3 regions of the Streptomyces sp. NPDC047525 genome follow, and region 2 is predicted to be linked to each of the others. Evidence: riboswitches for the same ligand, from Rfam matches in the RefSeq annotation. Region 2 holds a riboswitch; each other region holds the start of a gene.
The links. A riboswitch is a leader RNA that binds a small molecule or an ion and turns the genes downstream of it on or off. The one in region 2 is predicted to bind cyclic di-AMP.

Region 1 (2,253 bases), on a different contig from region 2:
CACCGCCCGTGGCGCCGCGCCGCTCTTTGGTTGGCGCACTCAGGTGCGCGTCACCGTGTTGTCGCATTCAGGTGCGCGTCACCATCGGTACCAGCGGCCCTTGCGGCCGCCGCTCGCAGCGGGCCTGATCACGAAGCCGAGCAGCCACACCACCAGCAGGATGACCGCGACCCACCACAACGCCTTCAGCGCGAATCCCGCACCGAAGAGGAGCAGGGCCAGAAGAAGTACCACGATAAGGGGAACCATTGTTATCAACCTCCAGACGACCGTGTGCTCCCATCCCTGCCGCGCAAACACACAAGAAGCCTGTTTCCCACACAGGTTGAAGGGATCCGATCCCGATCGCGGTCATGATGTTTGGCGGGCAGCTGAGCGGCCAGACGTACCGACAGAACATGACGTCGATGCCAAGGGAGCGTGAGCGGACCATGACCGCCAACGAGAAGGCCAAGGCGAAGACCGAACAGGCCGGCGGCGCAGCCGCGCAAGCCATCGGACGCGCGGTGGGCAACGAAAGCCTTACTGCCAAGGGGCACGCCCTGCAGATGAAGGGCGACGCACGCGAGGCCAAGGAAAAGACCAAGGACATCGGCAAGCATTAACACCCTTTCCACTGCACGTCGTTGGGGCGGCCCCTCCTTGGGGCCGCCCCAACGGCGTTTGGTCAAACGGAAGAAGACAACGGAAGCGGCGGCCGGTCATCACCCGCCCATGAACCGCCGTCGGCCCTCACCTGGGGCGATCAAACTGCTGTTGATGACGATACGCCCGTTTTGACACGAAGAACGACCTCCGCAATATGTCCGTCTTTGAGTTAGAAAGCCACTCCTTTATGTCATTGGCGGAGTATATGCAGTCGTCCCCAATTCAGTGAAACGGGTCACACCGGCAGCCGATCCCGCAGGAGCCACTGAGCGCATTTCCGTTCCACGCAAAGAAAGTTGGGCTTTTCGATCAAAGAGGGCAACGGGCTCCGGTCGACGGCGGCCGGGCCTCGCACATTTCTATTTGAATTCTGGCCTTGTTCGGTCCGGTCTTTCTCGCCTAACGTCACCGTCAATCCGGACGGAACGCCGAATCCTGCCGCTGTCCGGAAACCCTCCACCCACTCACATACGCCCGGCAGGAGCGGGGGACCCAGGTAAGCCGCCGATCCGGATTCCGGAACGGCTCGGGGTGAAGTCGCCTTTGCAGTGCGACCGGACATCTCCCGTCCGAACCCGACAGCTCACCTCGTAGGCGACGGAGAGGAAATTCGTCATGCCTGCAAAGGGAAAGCACCGCCGTCCCAAGTCCAACTCGCTCACCCGGGGTATCGCCGCCGCAGGCACGGGCGGGGCCGTGCTCGTTCTCCCGGTGCTCGGCGCGACCACCGCCGGCGCGGCGGAGGCGGCCGCGGCCGCCAAGCCCGCCGCGGCCCCGAAGACCTACGTCGTCGTCGCGGGCGACACCCTCTCCAAGATCGCCCGAGAGCACTCCGTGAGCGGCAGCTGGAAGAAGCTGTACGAGGACAACCGCAGCGCCCTCGGCGACGACCCGAAGCTGATTCGCCCCGGTGTCCGGCTCACCCTCGACAAGGAGGACTCGGGCAAGCCCTCCAAGGCATCCGGCGAGCGGGCGGACCGCTCCGAGCGCAAGGACGCGGTCGAGCCCGCAGCCGCCCCGGCGAAGAAGTCCTACGCCAACAACCTCGACGGCTGGATCAAGGAGTCGCTCGACATCATGGCCGAGCGCGGCATCCCCGGCTCCTACGAGGGCATCCACCGCAACGTCATGCGCGAGTCCTCCGGCAACCCGCTGGCCATCAACAACTGGGACTCCAACGCCACCGCCGGAACTCCCTCCAAGGGGCTCCTGCAGGTCATCGCCCCCACGTTCTCCGCGTACCACGTGCCCGGGACGTCACTGGACAGCTACGACCCGGTCGCCAACATCACCGCCGCCTGCAACTACGCGGCCGACCGGTACGGCTCGATCGACAACGTGAACGGCCCGTACTAGACCTGATCCCTGTTCGTCTGAAGGACGTCCACCTGCGGCAGAGAACGGTGCCGATGGTGGGCGTCCGCCGTCTCCGCGAGCCTGGGGCGGCCCAGCGCGCGATAGGCCGTGACGAGGAGTTCGTTCGCCAGTGCCTCGCGCGCCGGGTCGCCTGCGGACGCCCAGTGCAGGTCGCGGCCCAGCAGAAGGGCCTCCGTCGGGTCGCCCGCCGAGCAGCGGCGGCGGGCCTCCTCCAGGGACTCCCCCAGG
Region 2 (2,253 bases):
GCGGCACGACCCGTGCTGCCGTCGTCGAGGCCGACCTCGACCTCGACCGTGGGGTTGCCTCGGGAGTCCAGGATTTCCCGGGCTACGACGACGTCGATGGACGGCACGAGCATCTCCTTCTGGGATGTGACGCGGGTACGCGGGGCGTTGGCCTCGCGGACACGAGCCTAACCGGCTCCCGGGCAACAGCCAGCCGAGCGACCGTCCTGTGGACAAACCGAGAGCAAAAAGTTTCCGAACGGAACAAAGCGGTGCGGACAAAAAGAACCCCGCCCCGGTGCGTACGGGGGATACGCGCACCGGGACGGGGTGGACCCGTGGGGACGGGGGTGGGCGGGCGGCGCCTCCGCCGAAGCGCCGCCGCTCAGCTCTCAGCGCTTAGCTGAGGTGCAGCTGCTGGCCCGGGTAGATCATGTCGGCGTTGTCGATGATGTCGCCGTTGAGCTTGTACACCTTGTGCCAGCCGCCCTTGACGTCCTTCGCCTCGGCGATCTTGGAGAGGGTGTCACCCTTCTTGACCTTGTACTCGCCGTCGCCCTTCTTGACCGTCTTGCCGGTCGGGGTCTCGACGGTCTTCTTGGACTCGGTCTTCGGGGCCTCGGCCTTCGGAGCGGCCTGCTGCGGCTGCTCGGTCTGGGCGCTGGGCTGGCTCTTCGGCTGCTCCTGGGTCTGCTGCGGGGCGCTCTCCTGCGCACCGCCACCCTCGTTGGAGGCGCCCGAGAGGCCGACGCCGCAGCTCGGCCAGGCACCCTTGCCCTGACCCGCGAGGACCTTCTCGCCTATCTCGATCTGCTGGGCCTTGGAGGCCTGGTCGGCGCTGGAGGCGTACTTCGTGCCGCCGTACGCGGCCCAGGTGGAGGACGAGAACTGCAGTCCGCCCGTGTAGCCGTTGCCGGTGTTGATGGACCAGTTGCCGCCCGACTCGCACTGGGCGACGGCGTCCCACTCGGAGTTGGTCGCGGCGGAGGCCGAGCCGGCCGCCATCAGCGGGGCGGCGACCGCTACACCGGTGACGCCGGCGAGCGTGGCGACACGGGTGGCCTTGGACGGGCGGCGGTGCTTGCCCTTGCTGGAAAACAGCATGAGTGATCCCCTCACCGACGCCTGCGAGGTGAGCTGTCGGGTTCGGGCCGATGAAGTTGCCCGGCCGCGCTTCCTGAGCGCGACTTAACCCCTAGCCGTTCCCGTCCGTCTCTCCGCATCGCTCTCGCGATGCTGAACGTCCGGGCCCGGCGGAAACCTTGGTTCCCCCGCTCCTGCCTACGGCGCTTGCGCGACGACTGTTCCCGAACGGCCGTTGGCAGGACTCGGCGTACCGACCGGCGGGGCCCGCTGTGGCGAGCGGTCACGACCGTAGTCATGCCAACGGCCGATTTCCAAAGACGATCAGGGCTTCTGAGACCCATGTCTCACTTGCGCCAATTGGGACATCAAGCGCAAAGCGACTCGCCAACTACCCCTACTTTTCGCCCAAATCGAGGCTCTGACCGGGAAGGATGAGATCGGGGTCGGAGCCGACCGACTTCTCGTTCTCCTCGTACAGCTCGGCCCACCCGCCCTTCACGTCGAGGTCGTCCGCGATGACCCAGAGGCTGTCTCCGGACCGAACCGTGTACGTCCCGTCGGAGCCGTCCTTCTGACGCTCGTCGCCACGGGACGCGTGCCGGCCCGAACCCTCGCGAGTGGTGCCGTCGGAGGCCTTGTCGTCCGCGCTGTCGCCGCGGTGGCGGCCCTCGCCCTCACCGGCGGGGGCGGTGGGAGCGGGTGAAGCCTCGTCATTCTGACCGGACTTGCCCGAGTCGTCGGACTCATCCGACTCATCCGACTTGCCCGGCTCACCCGACTCGTCGTGATTCTTGTCTCGCGTCTCGTCGTCGGCGTCGGGCTTCTCGGAAGGCTTCGCCGAGGGCTCGTCCGAAGACTTGGTGTCGTCCGAGGGATCGGCCGACTCGCTCGGCGACGCACTCGGCTCGCCCGTCTCGGCCGACTCGCCGTCACCGGGCCCGGTCGACTCCGACGGCTCGTCCGACGGCACCGTCGTGATCGGGGCACCGGGGTCGACGTCGGCGGCGGCGCCGTCCTGGGTGAGACCGGCGATCGGCGCACAGCTGGGCCAGGCACTGATCCCCTGGTCGTCAAGAACCTTCTCGGCGACGGAGATCTGCTGCGAACGGCTGGCCTGGTCGGCGCTCGGCGCGTAGTCGAGGCCGCCGTACTCCTCCCAGACCTGCTGCGAGAGCTGGAGCCCGCCGT
Region 3 (2,253 bases), on a different contig from region 2:
GAATTCCGTAAAGCGATCCGGGTACGGGCTGAAGCGGGCATGCCCGACCGGCAGCCCTGGCGTCGGGGGGTTGTCGCCAGGACCGCCGGGGTTCTGGGGCTTCGTCAGAGGGACTGGCCCTTGCCGCGCAGCCACGCCGCCGGGTCGACCCCGGTGGAGTCGCCGCCCGGGTGGACCTCCAGGTGGAGGTGCGCGCCGGTGACGTTGCCGGTCGCGCCGACGCGGCCGATGGTCTCGCCGGTGGTGACCTTCTGGCCCGCGCTGACGTTCATCGAGGACTGGTGGCAGAACCAGAGTTCGGTGCCGTCGTCGAGTTCGAGGATCGTGCGGTAGCCGTACGCCCCCGCCCAGCCGGCTTCCTTGATGGTGCCGGAGTGGATGGCCTTGATGGGCGTGCCCGTCGGGGCGGCGAAGTCCAGGCCGGTGTGGTAGCCGGAGGACCACATGGAGCCGGGCTGACCGAAGGTGCCGGTGAGCGTGTACGAGGCGACGGGGAGGGTGTAGCTCTTGGCGAGCTTGGCCAGTCGCTCCGCCTCGGCCTTGGCCTTGGCCTCCGCCTCGGCCTTCTTCTTCGCGGCGGCCTTCTCGGCGGCGATCTTCTTCTCGGCCGCGGTCTGCTTGGCGGCGGCCTGTTCGGCGGCCTGCTTGACGGCGGCTTCTTCGGCCGCCTTCTGGACCGCGTCGTCCGCCTGGTCCTGCTGGTTCTCCGCCTGCTCCATGATGCGGGCCCGCAGTGCCTCTCCGGCGTCCGTGGTGCCCTGCTCGGCGTCGGCGGTGCTGACTCCGGCGGCGCTCAGGGGCGCGGCGGCGACCGTCACGCCGTTGTCCGCGGCGGCGGAGTCGGAGGAGTCGTCGGATATCAAGGACCCCACGCCCGGAAGCGACTTGGCCTCCGGCAGCGAGTCCGTGACGGCCGACAGGTCCGGCATCTCGATGGAGACCGGCGGCTTGCCGCCCTGCGCGGTGGCGATGCCGCCCGCGCCGACTGCGGCGATGACGCCTACGCCGAGAACAGTGGAGCTGCGGGCGAGCCCGCCACCGCCCCGCTTGTGGACGCGGTGCCTGCCGCGGACGGGGCGAATGGACTCCTCGGTGGGATTCCATTCCTCCCAGGAACTGTCTTCGTACCCACCGAAGTCGTCGTCATTCGGTACGTACGCGCCTTGGGGGGCAGGGCGGTTGGACGCCACTGGGGCGCACTCCTTTCCTTCCTTCTCGCCTACCGGGTTAGCTGACGGGTTCGGAGCAGGAAGGTCTCCTACGAACATCTGGCACGGATGCACAGATGCCCGATTCACCCCAATTAGTGGTTCCCCGGCTCCCTTTCGGGATTAGGCGCGTGCGCGCGGAGCCGACTCGAGTGACGGCTGGGACGACCGCGCTGCGTTATCGAACGTTAATAGACAGCAGGGTCGTATTCCAAGCCGTTCCGACTGATCGTTAACGGCTTTGGCCCGTACTTAACGGGACACGGGGGTGCGGAACGGGGCGAGTTGACGCCACTTCTTCACACACCGGAGCTTCACACTTCCTTGACAGTACGTCAGTTGTTATGCGGAGTGGTGTTCTTCAGTCACGGCCGGTGACATCGATCTCCGCGTCGACCCCGCCCTCGGTCCCGGCATCACCCGTCGCCAACGGCCGCCGCACCGCGAGCAGCGCCATGTCGTCGGTCGTGCCGCCCCCGGTGTGCCTGCGCACTTCCTCGGTGAGCGTGGCGAGCAGGGCGTCCGGGCCGTTGGGTCCGGGGAAGATGCGGCCCCCGAGCCGGGTGGCCGCGTCGTAGAACTCCCCCCGGCTGTCACGCGCCTCGGAGAGCCCGTCGGTGTACAGGAGCAGCATCGCCCCCGGCGGGAACTCCGTCTCGTCCGCACGGTCCGGCCAGGCGCCCAGGTCGCCCATCCCCAGCGGCAGCGCGGGCTCGGTCGCGGACAGCATGCACAGCCGCCCGTCGCCGCGCAGGAGCAGCGGTCCCGGGTGCCCGCGGTTGATGAGGCGCACCAGGCCGTCGCCGTGCGAGATCTCCGCGAGGACGGCGGTGGTGAACCCCTCGAAGGCGTCGAGCCCGTCGCGCCGCGTGCCCTCGCGCGCAAGGGCACGCTCAAGCCGCTGGGCCACCGCCTCCAGCGTGGCCTCCTGCTCGGCAGCCTCCCGGAACGCCCCGATGACGACGGCGACGGCCGCCACCGCGCCCATCCCCTTGCCCCGTACGTCACCGACGATGACGCGCACGCCGTGCGGGGTGTCCTGCAC

Region 1: it holds a riboswitch for cyclic di-AMP, as region 2 does, so the genes downstream of both, ABZ833_RS08930 (LysM peptidoglycan-binding domain-containing protein) here and ABZ833_RS23050 (transglycosylase family protein) in region 2, are expected to answer to the same signal.
Region 3: it holds a riboswitch for cyclic di-AMP, as region 2 does, so the genes downstream of both, ABZ833_RS28010 (M23 family metallopeptidase) here and ABZ833_RS23050 (transglycosylase family protein) in region 2, are expected to answer to the same signal.

Annotation. Positions count from the first base shown of each region.
Region 1 is NZ_JBEYTL010000002.1:907,400-909,652, reverse strand. It holds gene ABZ833_RS08940 (hydrophobic protein) at 79-249, opposite strand; gene ABZ833_RS08935 (CsbD family protein) at 432-605, shown strand; cyclic di-AMP (ydaO/yuaA leader) riboswitch at 1,065-1,260, shown strand; gene ABZ833_RS08930 (LysM peptidoglycan-binding domain-containing protein) at 1,264-2,004, shown strand; gene ABZ833_RS08925 (ADP-ribosylation family protein) at 2,001-2,253, opposite strand, start outside.
Region 2 is NZ_JBEYTL010000007.1:476,265-478,517, reverse strand. It holds gene eno (phosphopyruvate hydratase) at 1-113, opposite strand, end outside; gene ABZ833_RS23050 (transglycosylase family protein) at 379-1,083, opposite strand; cyclic di-AMP (ydaO/yuaA leader) riboswitch at 1,087-1,278, opposite strand; gene ABZ833_RS23045 (transglycosylase family protein) at 1,460-2,253, opposite strand, start outside.
Region 3 is NZ_JBEYTL010000009.1:409,842-412,094, reverse strand. It holds gene ABZ833_RS28010 (M23 family metallopeptidase) at 105-1,190, opposite strand; cyclic di-AMP (ydaO/yuaA leader) riboswitch at 1,202-1,348, opposite strand; gene ABZ833_RS28005 (PP2C family protein-serine/threonine phosphatase) at 1,570-2,253, opposite strand, start outside.